One region of the Dechloromonas aquae genome, then DNA from elsewhere that is predicted to be linked to it. Evidence: riboswitches for the same ligand, from Rfam matches in the RefSeq annotation. Region 1 holds a riboswitch; the other holds the start of a gene.
What was found. A riboswitch is a leader RNA that binds a small molecule or an ion and turns the genes downstream of it on or off. The one in region 1 is predicted to bind glycine.
Positions count from the first base shown of each region.

Region 2: it holds a riboswitch for glycine, as region 1 does, so the genes downstream of both, VX159_RS08545 (trimeric intracellular cation channel family protein) here and gcvT (glycine cleavage system aminomethyltransferase GcvT) in region 1, are expected to answer to the same signal.

Region 1 is NZ_CP144212.1:1,381,085-1,388,356, forward strand. It holds gene gcvP (aminomethyl-transferring glycine dehydrogenase) at 82-2,961, opposite strand; gene gcvH (glycine cleavage system protein GcvH) at 3,222-3,608, opposite strand; gene gcvT (glycine cleavage system aminomethyltransferase GcvT) at 3,653-4,744, opposite strand; glycine riboswitch at 4,832-4,911, opposite strand; glycine riboswitch at 4,919-5,017, opposite strand; gene VX159_RS06280 (VOC family protein) at 5,264-5,656, shown strand; gene VX159_RS06285 (STAS domain-containing protein) at 5,734-6,042, opposite strand; gene VX159_RS06290 (response regulator) at 6,060-6,437, opposite strand; gene VX159_RS06295 (hypothetical protein) at 6,448-6,732, opposite strand; gene VX159_RS06300 (3',5'-nucleoside bisphosphate phosphatase) at 6,911-7,272, shown strand, end outside.
Region 2 is NZ_CP144212.1:1,875,479-1,882,750, forward strand. It holds gene VX159_RS08530 (DUF2894 domain-containing protein) at 1-859, shown strand, start outside; gene VX159_RS08535 (hypothetical protein) at 947-1,246, opposite strand; gene VX159_RS08540 (DUF3149 domain-containing protein) at 1,445-1,603, opposite strand; glycine riboswitch at 1,880-1,967, shown strand; gene VX159_RS08545 (trimeric intracellular cation channel family protein) at 2,200-2,814, shown strand; gene VX159_RS08550 (DUF4870 family protein) at 3,018-3,359, opposite strand; gene VX159_RS08555 (DEAD/DEAH box helicase) at 3,961-6,549, opposite strand; gene VX159_RS08560 (site-specific DNA-methyltransferase) at 6,553-7,272, opposite strand, start outside.

The DNA of each region.
Region 1 (7,272 bases):
TGCGTGATGGGGGCGTAGCTATTCCGCCATAAAAAACGGCCTCACACAGAGGCCGTTTTTGCCTGCAGGAATGCCCTGGCCTTAGTCGGCGTAAGCGTCCATCGGCGGGCAGGCGCAGTTGAGGTTGCGGTCGCCGTACACATCGTCGATGCGGTTGACGCTCGGCCAGAACTTGTTGGCTTTGACCCAGTCCAGCGGGAAGACGGCTTCTTCGCGGCTATAGGGGCGGTTCCACTCGCCTTCGCTATCACCCAAAATCACGTCCGCCTGCGAGTGCGGGGCGTTCTTCAGCGGGTTGTTGTCGGCCGGCAGTTCGCCAGCTTCAATGCGGGCGATTTCCTTGCGGATGCTGATCATCGCGGCGATGAAGCGGTCGAGTTCGGCCTTCGATTCGGATTCGGTCGGCTCAACCATGATCGTGCCGGCGACCGGGAAGGAGACCGTCGGGGCGTGGAAGCCGTAGTCCATCAGGCGCTTGGCGATGTCGATTTCGGCGATGCCGGTGGCGGCCTTGATCGGGCGGATGTCGAGGATGCACTCATGCGCCACGCGGCCCTGGCGGCCGACGTAGAGCACCGGGTAGTGGTCCTTGAGCTGGGTGGCCACGTAGTTGGCGTTGAGGATGGCGAACTGGGTGGCTTTCTTGACGCCTTCGCCGCCCAGCATGTTCAGGTACATCCACGAAATGTTGAGGATGGAGGCTGAACCGAACGGAGCGGCCGAGACCGCGCCCTGGCCCTTGTTCACGCGGTCGGCAGCGCCGGTCGGGGTGACGGCGTGGTCGGCCATGAACGGGGCGAGGTGGGCCTTGAGACCGATCGGGCCCATGCCCGGTCCGCCGCCGCCGTGCGGGATGGCGAAGGTCTTGTGCAGGTTCATGTGGCTGACGTCGGCGCCGATGAAGCCGGGCGAGGTCAGGCCGACCTGGGCGTTGAGGTTGGCGCCGTCCATGTACACCTGGCCGCCGTACTGGTGGATGATCGCGCAGATGTCCATCACCGCCTCTTCAAACACGCCGTGGGTGGACGGGTAGGTCAGCATCAGGCAGGCGAGGTCCTTGGCGTGGGCTTCGGCCTTGGCCTTCAGGTCGGCGACATCGACGTTACCGTTGTCGTCGCAATCGACGACGACGACCTTCATGTTGCACATCTGGGCGGTGGCCGGGTTGGTGCCGTGCGCCGACTTCGGGATCAGGCAGACGTTGCGGTGGGCTTCGCCACGGCTGGCGTGGTAGCGGGCAATCGCCACCAGGCCGGCGTATTCGCCCTGGGCGCCGGAGTTCGGCTGCATGCAGATGGCGTCGAAGCCGGTCACGGTCTTCAGCCAGTCGGTCAGGCTGGCGATCATTTCCAGATAGCCGGCGGTCTGCTCGGCCGGGGCAAACGGATGAATGCCGCCGAATTCCGGCCAGGTGACCGGGATCATTTCGCTGGTGGCGTTCAGCTTCATGGTGCAGGAGCCGAGCGAGATCATCGAGTGGTCGAGCGCCAGGTCCTTGTTCTGCAGCGCCTTCAGGTAGCGCAGCATTTCGTGCTCGGTGTGGTGGGTGTTGAACACCGGGTGGGTGAGCACGGCGTCGGCGCGCAGCAGACCCGTCAGCGGGCTGTTGGCGGCAGCGGCGGCGTCGAGGGCGGCAAGATCAAACTGCTGGCCGGTGAGGCCTTGCAGCAGCGCGGCGACATCGGCGGCGGTGCTGGTTTCGTCGAGCGAAATGCCTTGCACGCCCGGCGCCACCGGACGCAGGTTGTAGCCGGCGACGGTCTTGTCGGTGCGAATCTGCACGGTGTCGAAGAAATTCACGGTCGACACGGTCACGCCGGCTTTTTTCAGGCCTTCGACCAGAATACCGGTCAGGCGGTGGACGCGCTGGGCGATGGTCTGCAAGCCTTGCGGGCCGTGATAGACGGCGTACATGCCGGCCATGTTGGCGAGCAGCACCTGCGAGGTACAGATGTTGGAGTTGGCCTTTTCGCGGCGGATGTGCTGTTCGCGCGTCTGCAGCGTCATGCGGTAGGCGGTCTTGCCGCGCGCATCTTTGGAGACGCCGATGATGCGGCCCGGCATCGAGCGGACGTTGGCTTCGCGGGTGGCGAAGAAGGCGGCGTGCGGGCCGCCGAAGCCCATCGGGATGCCGAAGCGCTGGCTGGAACCGAGGGCGATGTCGGCGCCCATCGCGCCCGGCGATTTGAGCAGCACCAGCGCCATCAGGTCGGTGGCGACGGCGACACAGGCGCCCTTGGCCTTGAGGCTGGCGATCACGTCGGTGAGGTCGCGCACTTCGCCGTTGTCGCCCGGGTATTGCAGCAGGGCGCCGAAGAATTCTTGATCTTTTTGCGCGTCGACCGTGTCGATCACCAGCTCGAAGCCGAAATAGCCGGCGCGGGTCTTGACCACGTCGATGGTCTGCGGGAAGCAGTTGGCGTCGACCAGGAAGCGGTTGGACTTGGACTTGGAGGCGCGGCGGGCCATGGTCATCGCTTCGGCGGCGGCGGTGGCTTCGTCGAGCAGCGAGGCGTTGGCGATTTCCAGACCGGTCAGGTCGACCACCATCTGCTGGAAGTTCATCAGCGCTTCCAGGCGGCCCTGGGCGATTTCGGCCTGGTAGGGCGTGTAGGCGGTGTACCAGCCGGGGTTTTCCATGACGTTGCGCAGGATGACCTTGGGCGTCAGCGTGTCGTAATAGCCCATGCCGATGCAGGAACGGGCGATCACGTTCTTGCTGGCGATGGCCTTCAGTTCGGCCAGCGCTTCGTGCTCGCGCTTGGGGGCGGGCAGCGGCAGGTCGGCCGGCAGGCGGATGGCCGCCGGGACGGTCTGGTCGATCAGCTGTTCGATGCTCTCGGCGCCGATGGCGGCCAGCATCTCGGTGGCTTCGGCAGCGCAGGGGCCGATGTGGCGGTGAATGAATTCGTCGTGCTGTTCCAGCGCGGCAAGCGGCAGGGTCGAGGAAGGCGTGCTCATGGAAATTCGGTCTCGCAAGGTGGGGCGGTAAAGGTCTGGCTAAACGGCGGGCCGGCGCGGGGGCTCAGTCTGTTTGCTGTGGTCGCGGCCTGCGCGGCGGTGTTGGCGCCGGTTCGGGCCAGCCAGCGGCGGCCGGGCAGCAGGCGCGGCCTGCCGTGGCCGGAAAAATCCCGGTGTATCGGTGATGTTCACGGTCCGCCGGGACTTTTGGCAAAAATGCAGGCAAAAACGCGGGCGAAAGCGCCGGTAAAAGCCTGGGTTTAGGCGGCGTCGGCGACAGCCTGGTAGCCGGCGGCGTCGAGCAGGGCGTCGACGTCGGCCAGGTTGTCCGGCTTCAGCTTGAACAGCCAGGCGGCGTAGGCGTCGGCATTGACCGCTTCCGGCGCGTCGGCGGCGGCCTGGTTTACTTCGGTGACGGTGCCGGCAATCGGGGCGTACACGTCGGCAGCGGCCTTGACCGATTCAACGACGGCGATTTCCTTTTCGGCGGCGTAATGCGCGCCGACTTCCGGCAGTTCGACAAAGACCAGATCGCCCAGCGCTTCTTGCGCGTGGTCGGTGATGCCGATGGTGACGGTGCCGTCGTCATTGACGAGAACCCACTCGTGCGAAGCGGCGTACTTGAGGTTGGACGGGACGTTGGACATGGTTTTCTCCTGAATGGGTGAGATTTTGTGCAAGCCTTGCGAGCTTATTGAACCGCTTTGCCGTTGCGGGCAAAGACCGGCTTGGTGACCTTGGCCTTGAGCAGTTTGCCACGGATATCGACGCTGACTTCGTCGCCGATCTGCACGCCGAGCGGCAGGCGGGCCAGCGCAATCGACTGTTGCAGCGTCGGCGAGAACGAGCCGGAGGTGATTTCGCCGTCGCCCTGGGCGGTGACCACCTTCTGGTGGCCGCGCAGCACGCCCTTGTCGAGCAGGATCAGGCCGAGGAACTGCTGTTTCTGGCCATTTGCGGTCAACGCCGCTTTACCGACAAATTCGCGGGCGTCTTTCATCGCGACGGTCCAGGCCAGACCGGCGTCGAGCGGCGAAACCGTCTCGTCCATGTCCTGGCCGTAGAGATTCATCCCGGCCTCCAGGCGCAGGGTGTCGCGGGCGCCGAGACCGCAGGGGGCGACGCCGGCATCCTTCAGCGCATTCCACAGGCCTTCGGCCTCAGCGGCCGGGAGCATGATTTCGTAGCCGTCTTCGCCGGTGTAGCCGGTGCTGGCGATGAAGTACTGGTCGACTTCGGCGGCGAAGAAGGCCTTCAGCCCTTCGGTCGCGGCCTTGGCCTGCGGCAGCACCTGCCAGACCTTGGCGCGGGCGTTCGGGCCTTGCACGGCGATGATGCCGAGATTGTTTTCACCGTCGCGGCGCTGGCTGATGCTGACATCCAGCTTCCACTCGGCGGCCTTGGCCTGCATCCAGGCCAGATCCTTCTCGGCGGTGCCGGCATTGACCACGATGCGGAACTTCGTGTCAGTCAGGAAATAGATGATCAGGTCGTCGATCACGCCGCCGGCGTCGTTGAGCATGGCCGAGTAGAGCGCCTTGCCGGAGACGGTCAGCTTGGCGACGTCGTTGGCGACCAGGCGCGAGAGGAAGGCGCGGCAGTCGGCGCCGACCAGATCGACCGGGCACATGTGCGAGACGTCGAACATCCCGCAATCATTACGCACGGCGTGGTGTTCCTCGATCTGCGAGCCGTAATTGACCGGCATGTCCCAGCCGCCAAAATCGACCATCCGGGCATTGAGCGCGCGGTGCGCGGCGTTGAGAACCGTTTTCTTCAGCATATCCATCCTTTCGCGGCCTGAAAAAGCCATTTGGGAAACGAAAAAAGGGGTGAAACGGAAACATCCGGAGCAAGCCGGATCTTTTCGTTTCACCCCTCTGTCCTCGATACCTGAGAGATTTGCCCCATCGGTGGGCGCTGTTGACGCCGCTCTCCAGAGTTTTACCGGCATGCCGGCAGTTGTGCGGTCCTTTTGCCTGAGCGTTTTCGGGTGAAATTGCGCCTTCGGCGGCGGTTGACCGTGGCGGTCTCCGCGCTCTCCCACAGAACGGGGCGCACTATAGCGGCAAAGCCGGGGGAGGGCAACCGCCCGCGCAGGCGGAGCTTGCCCGAGCACAATGGCCAGTGGCGGGCAGGGAAAAAACAGCGACTTTCACGGTCGACCGTGGCTGTCGGCCAAATTTTGCCAAAGTGATGGCCCGGCTGACGTGCGCTGTCCTGCGCACGCATTTGTAATAGACTGGCGGCATTGTAAAGAGCGGGTGGCCGGTTTCGTGGCCCCCGGAACAGAGGAGTGATCATGCAAGCGACAGCGTTGTCTCCGTGCATCATTACCGACAAGGTTGCGGCATCCCGCGATTTTTATCTGCGCCACTTTGCCGCCCGGGTCACCTTCGATTGCGGCTGGTACGTCAATCTACAGTTCGGTTCCGGCGCCTCGTTGCAGTTCATGGCGCCGCAGCCGGAGCAGCCGCCATGCAACCCGGCCGGGTTGACCTACAACTTCTGCGTTGCCGATGTCGATGCCGAATTCGCTGCCTTGATGGCCTCGGGCCTGACGCCGGTGGTACCACTCGAAGATCACCCCTGGGGTGACCGCGGTTTTGCCGTGCAGGACCCGAATGGGGTGGTTCTCTACATCTATTCCGAGCGCGAGCCGGCGGCGGAATTCAAACCCTATTTCCGCGACTGAGTGCAGCGTTTGCGGCATGGTTTACGGTCACTGGCCCGTATGCCGTTTTCCCCTTGGGGAGCGTTGGTGGCGGCGGGCTAGGCGATGTCGAAGAGACGCTCGAAGTTGGCGATCTTGAGGATGCCTTTGACCTTGGGGGGGCTGTTGATGATCCTGATTTTGCGCGGCAGCTTTTCAGCCGCAGCCCGCAAAGTCAGCAGCAATCCCAGCGCCGAACTGTCGATGTAGTCGAGTCCGGCGAAGTCGAGCGTTACTTCGGCGATCTGCTCGTTCAGCAAACCCTGAAATGACTTCCTGAATTCGCCGTGGGCCAGGAAAGTAAAGTGACCGGCGATCCGGATGGTCAGTTGGTGATTGCTGACCTGGCTGGAAATGTCGATTTTCATGGTGAGGGGGGAGTGGGTTATTCCAGGTCGGGAAAGATTTTTCTGACTGCAGCGAGCAGGGTGTCAATCCGGAATGGCTTGATAACGTAGCCATTCACCCCGAGGGCCAGTAATTCCTTGACCAGTTGGGGGTCGCCCTCGGCTGTGACCATGATGATGGGAATGTCCTTATGCCTGGCCCGGATTGCGGTGACCAGTTCGCTACCATTCATGCGCGGCATGTTCCAGTCACAGAGGACCAGATCGAAGCGTTTTTTTGCCAGCCAGTCGAGTGCGACCCGGCCTTCGCTGGCGCCCATGACTTCAAAGCCGTGGTTTTTCAGAGTCAGCATCAAAATGTGGCGAATGACGTTCAGGTCGTCAACGATCAGGGCGCGCAGTGGCCGCTGTTTCATCTGTTCGCACTCATGGCTGTTCGGGCGCCTGTGGGGCCGATGGAAGGAGCTCGGGTTTGACTTCGATTCCCAGCATGGAAAAGACCGCGCGCGCCGTGCTGACAAAATCGCGCATGGTTTCGGTAATGAACTCCTGCTTGAATTCGGCCTCGCAGGCGGCAGAAATGATCAGCGAACCGTCGCTCTCCTTGAGTACCCAGCCACGATCGATCAGCAGCCGAATCTTGCGCCGGGCGGTTTCCTGCGGGATGCCGAGGTACTGGGCGATCGAGTAGGTGTTGCACTTTCGCAGCAACTGGCTGCGGCTGCCCCCCTTCGTGGTGCATCTCCAAAGGGTGGATTACTCATTTTGGGGGTGGCTGAATGTGCTGCCGCTGGCCCCCGGTATTTGCGCCATTCGTCGCGGCTGCCGGCTGCCGGGGATGCCCGGACCTTCGTGATAAAATAAACCTTTGCCCTGCCGTGATTTTTCCGTGACGCCTGCCAATTTCGATTTCCATTGTCATTCGACCGCTTCCGACGGTTTGCTGCCGCCGGGCGAGGTGGCGCGTCGGGCGGCGGCCAATGGCGTCGATTGCTGGGCGCTGACCGATCATGACACGCTGGGCGGGCTTGCCGAGGCGGCGACTGCCGCTGCCGATTGCGGGCTGGCCTTTGTGCCGGGGGTGGAAATTTCGATTGAGTGGCGGACCACGCCGATTCATATCGTCGGTGTCGGCTTCGATCCGGCGCATCCGGATTTGTCCGGCGGACTGGAGGCTTTGCGCCTCGGGCGGGTCGAGCGGGCGCGGCGGATGGGCGAAGCCCTGGCGGCAATCGGTATCCCCGGCGTCTA
Region 2 (7,272 bases), 490 kb from region 1:
CTTGCCAGCCGAGTTAGCGACAAACTCGGTTGCAAGCTCAGCGACCGATTCAGCAGCCAACTCAGCAGACCATTCACCGGCTGCCCCGACCACTGAATCAGCCACCCAAGCCCTAGCCACAGCCTCGTTCGCCGCGCCCTCTCCGGCCCCCGGCGACAGCCCTGCCGAGGTCTTCGCCCAGGCCCCGACGGCAGCACCAGACAACCCGGCGGCCCGGCTGGCCCCGCTGCCTTATGCCCGCCGCCAGGCGCTGAGCCGTCTTGCCGAAGCCCAGCCAGGCATCGTTCAGGAACGACTGCAGGCCCGCCTGCAAGCGCTGACGGCGCAAATCGAGCAAATGCAAGCGGCCGCGACGGCGCCCCCTCCGGCCGCCAGCGCAACGGCCGTGGCCGAACCCGCCAGCCCGCTCGCCGAACTGCTGGCTTACATCGGCGAGCAGGCCTTGCCTGACCTCCCCTTTGCCGAGCAAAAATCCCGTATTTCCACGGTCGACCGTGGAAATAGCGAAAAAAGCAGCGCGCCGCTGCCCATCGGCCAAAGCACCGCCGCACCGGAACTCAAGGCGGTGGCCTATTTCCGCGACGCCTGGTCACGCCTCAGCACCGAACAGCAACTGACGCAAACCCTGGCCCAGGCCCCGGAAAACGCCGGCCCGATGAACTCGCAGCATCTGGTGCTGCGCAGCCTGCAAGTGATGCGCGAGGTCGCCCCGGACTATCTGCAGGGCTTCATGTCCTACATCGACACCCTGATCTGGCTGGAGCAGGTCGACCCGACCCGCATCCCGGCCAAGGCCGCCGGCGAAAGCGACAAGAAACCGCGCAGCAGCAAGCGCCCGGCGAGCAAACGCCAGGCCTGAGCAGCCACCCGGAATTATGACAAACGACTGTTTTCCCCATCCGGTCAGTAAGTTATGGTCAAGACACACTGTCTTTCCCCGGGGGAGCTATAGTTCCCCAACGGCCAACGCTAATGTAGTAGCGTCAACCTGCCGGCCGGCTCGACCACGCTGACAGGCGGGGATGGCGGCAGCAACGGCAGTGCCAGCGACACCCTGCCCGCCGATCTCGGCTTCATCCTGCACGGCGACAACAGCGTCGAATACCCGACCAGCGCAATCGATTCCGCCTATGACTACAACACGCTGATGCTGCTTGGCGTATCCGGCACTCCGCTCAGAACCGCCAACCGGAACACCGGAAAACAGAAAATGCCCGTTGTCACGGTCGACCGTGACAACGGGCATTTTTCCCTCTGATCCCCTCCCGGGAAAGGCCGGGCGACTCCGGATCGGCTGTGCTCAGTCGCTTCGCCAGCGGGGGATGCTTGCCGCGTGCCCCTGGGAGGAGTAGGCACGCGGGGGAAGCCCGCAGCACAGCAGATACCGAAAGTCGCCCTCCTTTGGACGACCAAGGGGGATCGGTCGTTCTTTACCGTGCGCCGCTCAGCGAGTGAGCGGCCCGGCGCCGGAATTCCTGGCGGCGTCTTCCTTCATGTGCTTGAGCGCATAACCGCCGATGTACCACGCCATCCCGAGGATGAAGACGATGGTAAACAAGCTCAGCAAGCCGATATCCGAGGTCAGCAACAACTCCCATGCCATGATGCGTTCTCCCTGTTTCTGTCGTTGAGTGATGGATCAAACACAAACCACCCCCAGCCTTTTGCACAAGCCATGCCAGAATCAAGAACACAATCACAACCCATTGATTAAATTTAACAAAACAAAAAACAAAGCTTTCTTTCCCGCCCCTGGCCGCCGGCTTTTACCCGCCCCCGGTCAAAACTGACCGCCAGCAATGGCAGTAAGCACCAATTCTGACAAATCGACCTTGCGCCCTTCCCCGCTTGACGCGGCTCGCCGCGTTTGCCGATAATCGCCGCCTCTGCGGGAGAGCGGGCTGCAACAGCCCCGCCGAAGGCGCAAACTCCCATAATCGCTCAGGCTCAGGAACCGCAGGACCGTTACGCTAACTGGAGAGAAGCCGGCCGCCGCTGCGGTGCGGGACTCACCGAAGGGGCAGGCACCTGGTGCCGAAACTCTCAGGTAAAAGGACAGGGGGAGAAGCACCACCCTGCTGCCGGCACCGCGATTGCGGCCGGCCCTGACCTGTGAGCCCTGCCATGCCCGTCCTTGCCTTTCCCTGGTCGCCCTCCGGCGCCGTCGTCACCGCCCTCGCCCCCCTGACCACGGTCGACATCCTGCCCGGCATCTACCTGATTGCGATTGCCGCCGAGGCGATCTCCGGCGCCCTGGCCGCCGGGCGCCGGCAAATGGATATTTTCGGGGTCGCCGTCATTGCCTTTGTCACCGCGCTTGGCGGCGGCACCTTGCGCGACGTGATTCTCGGCAATTTTCCGGTGGGCTGGACGCAGCACCCGGAATACGTCGCGCTGGTGCTAGGTGCCGGCCTGCTGACGCCGCTGGTCGCCCGCCACCTGCATCACCTCAAGCATCTCTTCCTCAGCCTTGATGCGCTCGGCTTGGTCGCCTTTTCGCTGATCGGCTGCAGCATCGCGCAAAAACTCGGCTACTCGCCGCTGATCGCGGTCATGGCCGGCATGCTCACCGGCATCAGCGGCGGCGTGATCCGCGACGTGCTGTGCAACCAGGTGCCGGTCGTCTTCCGCCGCGAACTCTACGCCAGCGTCTCGCTGGCTGTCTGCCTGCTTTTTCTGGCGCTGCAAGCCCTCGGACTGGAGCGCAACGGCAATGTCCTGCTCTGCTTTGCCGCCGGCTTCAGCTTCCGCATGCTGGCGCTACACCGCGCCTGGCGGCTGCCGACCTTCAGCTACGCGCAACGCTGGGAGTAAAACCGGCTCAAGCCGGCGCCGGGCAGGCCAACCCGGCAAACACCCCGGCCAGGCACGCCACCTTGGCCGCCGCTGCCGTTCGGCAAGGCGCAGCCCCGGCATCGTTCCGGCAAACAAAAAAGCGATGCCGGAACGCACCGCCACCCTTGCCCCACTACCCAAGCCGCGCCACGCAATAGCGGCCCGCCTGAGCCGGCAGCGGGCTACGGGTACATCGGCTTGCCGTCGTTGAGGTAGAGCCAGCCCTTGACGACCCGGTAGATCAGCCAGATGCCGTTGGCCGCCAGCACCAGCCAGCCGACCAGCAGGATGAAAGTCAGCCAGCCGACAGCCATCCACAGCAGCCCGAACCAGAAGGTGCGAATCTGCCAGCGAAAATGGCTTTCGAGATAAGTCCCGAGCACATCGTCGCGCTTGACGTAATTGACGATGATCGCCACCACCGCCGTCACCCCGAACAGGCAGGAAGCCGCGTACAAGGCATACAACACCGTGGTCAGGGTTTTTGCCGACTGCAGCCGCTGCTCGTCACTCAAGACATCCATCGCGCTCTCCTCCCGCCACCGACCGCGCAGTCGGCAGAAAAAAACGTCAAATCCACGGTCGACCGTGGCAGAAGCAAAAAACCGCCGCCACGACTCAGCAAGGGCTGCAGGGTACCGCATTCCGCCGGCTTGCAGCACCCTGCCTGGGGAGGCTTCCAGCGGCCATCCAGCCAATCAGGCCAGGGGAAAGCTTTAACAAAGCATTCCTTATTAAAACTTTTGCAAGTTAGGTTTAACAAACAGCTGATCATCCAGTCTTTGATGAGAAAAACCGACCCTCACCCGCGCCTGCAACAAAGCTGCCGCCCAATACTGGGCTGGACTCAGTACTCGACGAAGCTGAAGCAGTAACGGGCTTGTGGGAGTGTTGGCGGGGGCGATACCGGATGTACGAATTTACTAAAAGGGCGCCGAACTCTGCAGGCTGGCGGAGATGAACCGAAAAGCCCACACTGCCCGGAATGATGCTTGACCCGATCGCTGCCATTGAGGAAGCTGCTTAGCCCAGAAAGCGGCCGTAGAGGCTATTCAAAGAGCTCGGCCTTTGCTGACATTGAGCCAGCAGCTAGGCTATGGCGGCAGCACACCGTTTAACTGCCGTTCAGTCATAGTCGCTGGCCCACGTGCCCTCGTATAGCCCCTTCGCACTGCTTGCTTCCTTGATAGCTTGGCGCACATCAGGGCGCTTCAAGTCCAGCACACGCAACTTGCCACACGCTTCTGCAACGGACTCAATACGCCGGTAAGCACCGCCATAGAGTTCAGCATAGGTTGCCAGCCCCTTCAGCTTTGGAAGGGCATCAGCCAAGTGCAAGCCATGAGGATCGACTAAATCCACCACTACCTTGCCGTCCTGCTCGGCGAAGAAGATAAAGTCGGGGCGAACGATTTGGTATTGCTCATCCTCCACGTAGGCGATACCTAGCGATGACTGCCCCGGCTGTTGTGGATTCCGATACCAGAATTGGAAGCCGGTGCGCCTCATCTCTGCCTCAATAACAGCGGGCTCCCAACTGCTCTTAAACTCAGTGGGGTATTTCCCATCCTTGTCGCAAAGCAGATGGTTCTTCCAGATTGGGAAGGCAATTTCCTTGTCGTTTTCGCGTGCTTTGGTTGCCTCGTAGCGGGATTCGGGTTTTGCCAAATTGACACTCTGTGGCTCGGTGCTCATCTCGATGATTTGCCGATAAGATTCTTTCCTGTCGTCGCTGAGCACCTTGATCTGTGATGCATAAGCCGTCAGCCACGCCTTTGCCAGCTTGTCAGCCTCTGCATCAAAGTAAGCCTGCACCTCTGTAACCAGCCCGAGGCCAGCTACGGTGACACGAGCCTCCACGATGGCCTCCAAGAATTCCTCGGGGTCGTCGTCAACGCTTGCAACTTTCTTCGCCAGATGCTCGACGTAGGTACGGGCAATGTCCGGGCTGAAAATGCGTGCCGCGCGCCTAAAGGCATCGTCAATCACCGCTACATCGGCGTCTTCCCAGAAATCGTCAAAGCTCTTTGCCTTGCCCTTCATGTCGGCGATTACCGTCTTGCCATCCACGGTCATCACCGATTTGCGCTTTGCCTCAATCTTCTCTTTCTGACTTTCCTGAAAAGTGTCCAGCGCCTTATGCATCTCGGCATGAGCCTGTCTGCCTGCGCGAGGAAGGATGTCATCGGACGCCAATTCATGTGCCAGCGCAGTCAATCGTTTCGCCGGTTTCGCACCGCGTTGCGGGCGGGTCTGTGATGGCAGAGACTCGAAGGCATCCCAAACTGCTACCGATGCTTCTGGGTTGGGTTTCAACTCAACATAGTCGATGAGAATGCGCCCCGAAGGCGGTGCCGAATCGTCGCCCGTCATCAAGGCATCGACAACTTCTTCCACTGTCTTCTTGCTGAACTTCGGTAGCAGACAGTCCACGGCATTCAATCGATCGTTGCCAGGGATACGGCGTGCCAACGGAGATCGCACCATGCGCCCCAGCAACTGAGTAATGTGGGTGCGGTCGCTGGCAGCTCGGAATGACACCATCACTTCAGCGCGAGGGCAATCCCAGCCGGTGCTAATTGCGTCCTTTGCAATCAGAATTCGAATCCAGGTCGATTCCTGCACACGTTGGGGTTCGATGTACGGCACGTCGCGGTTGCCGAAGCGCTGTGTCGTATGTTCGCCAAAAACATGGGCCACACTGGTAGCTGGCAACTCGGGGGAACGCTCGAAGATGGTATCCAGCGCGCGCCCTATTTCATTCGGGTCGGGCGTGTTGGGAACCTGCAACACCATCAGTGGAACAACAACGTGCGCCTCTTCTTGCTGTTTGGCGTACTCCGCCCAAGCGGTGCTCGACTCCTTGAGTTTGTCGGTCGCGCGCCGTACCAGCACGGTATCGAAATCCCCGACTTCATCTGGAATATCCAGCAAGATCGTATCCTTGATGAGGCCGGACTCTTGAACCTTGGACGCATCTACCACGACGTTCGGCAATTTGATGTGCTTGCCAGCGAACTCAATGGCTTTGTTGAAACGCTCCACCGTCGCAGAGATGCCCCAAACTGCGGGAATGCCAGGCACGCCGCCAGCTCCATTTATGAGGCGCTGAACGATGGTCCCCTTTTCCTTCGGCGTAGCGTTGCCCATGCCGCGATGTGCTTCATCTAATACCAGATAAAGCGTCAGCTCTGGGTCTTCGATGGTGTTTTTGATCGTGTCCCAAATTGTGTAGGCCCGCAGATCGGGACGGGTTTCCGGTAGCAGGTTGCCTGCTTTGGCTTCCAGTTCTTCTTGGTCGAAGCCTCGTACCAGCAGACTGTTCTTGCCTAGCTTCTGCGTGTTGAGGAAGTAGATTTTCCCAGCCTCGAATCTGGGACGATTGAAGGTGTTTTCCACCACAACCATATCGGTATGATTGATGCGGTCGCTGGCTTCCATCAGGCGAAAGCGGGTCTGTTCATTCAAAGATGGGTCGTCGCTGAACCAGATCACCACGGCACCGGGATCGGCATCAAAGTTGAATTCATCATCGCCATGGAACAAGGCTTCAAACGCGGCAGCCGCCATAACGGTTTTACCCGCACCCGTAACGGCGGTCAGAGAAAATGCAGTCTTGTCGGACTCCCCCTGCCAGAGACGACGGGCCTTTCTTAGATTGGACAAGGCATCGCGCACTGCGTCGCGTTGATAGTCCTTGAGGGTGAACTTCATGCCTTACTCCCCATTTGTGAAGCTGAAATTGGTCAGATAGGACTCGTATAAACGCACGGGCTCGACGCCATCAGGCAAGCGCTTGGCAATGGCCTGGAAACGGCGGTCGTCGTCGGTAACGATATAAGCAACGCGCAGGCTTTCTTTACTCACAGCGTGGATAAATGGCGTGGCCTGATCCACTTCCGTCAGTAAGCCGTAGTTGTCAGCCACTTCCCAGCCCTCGGCAGGCAGTTTGTCGATGCGCCGACCTTGGGCTCCAGCCCGCAGCCACAACAAAGGTGCAATGCGGGCATAGGCCAGGTTGTGATTGACTGCGCTCTTGGCCTCGTAGGTCAGCGTGAAGAATTCGGCGTTTTCCTCGAACCCGTCGGCCATTGGGAATTCATCGGTAAATTTGTAGTCGCCTTTGATTGGCTCGCCATCTGGCGTCTTGCCCGTGATCGCGGCGGCAACGCGGGGCTTGGTGATGTAGTCACAGATGCCATGCTTTTCCCATTCGGCATCACCAGGGCGCAAGCCCTGCTCACGCAGTGCTCTCTGCTCATCGGCAGCCACTTCATTGTTTGTCACCGAAATGCACTGGCGGTGACCGCTATCCTGACGGTTCAGACGCATTACGGCGTGGGCTGTGGTGCCGGAACCGGAGAAGAAGTCGAGGATGATGGCATTGGATTTCCCCCCTACAAAAAAACGAAGGGAGTCTTCAACAGCATACAAAGA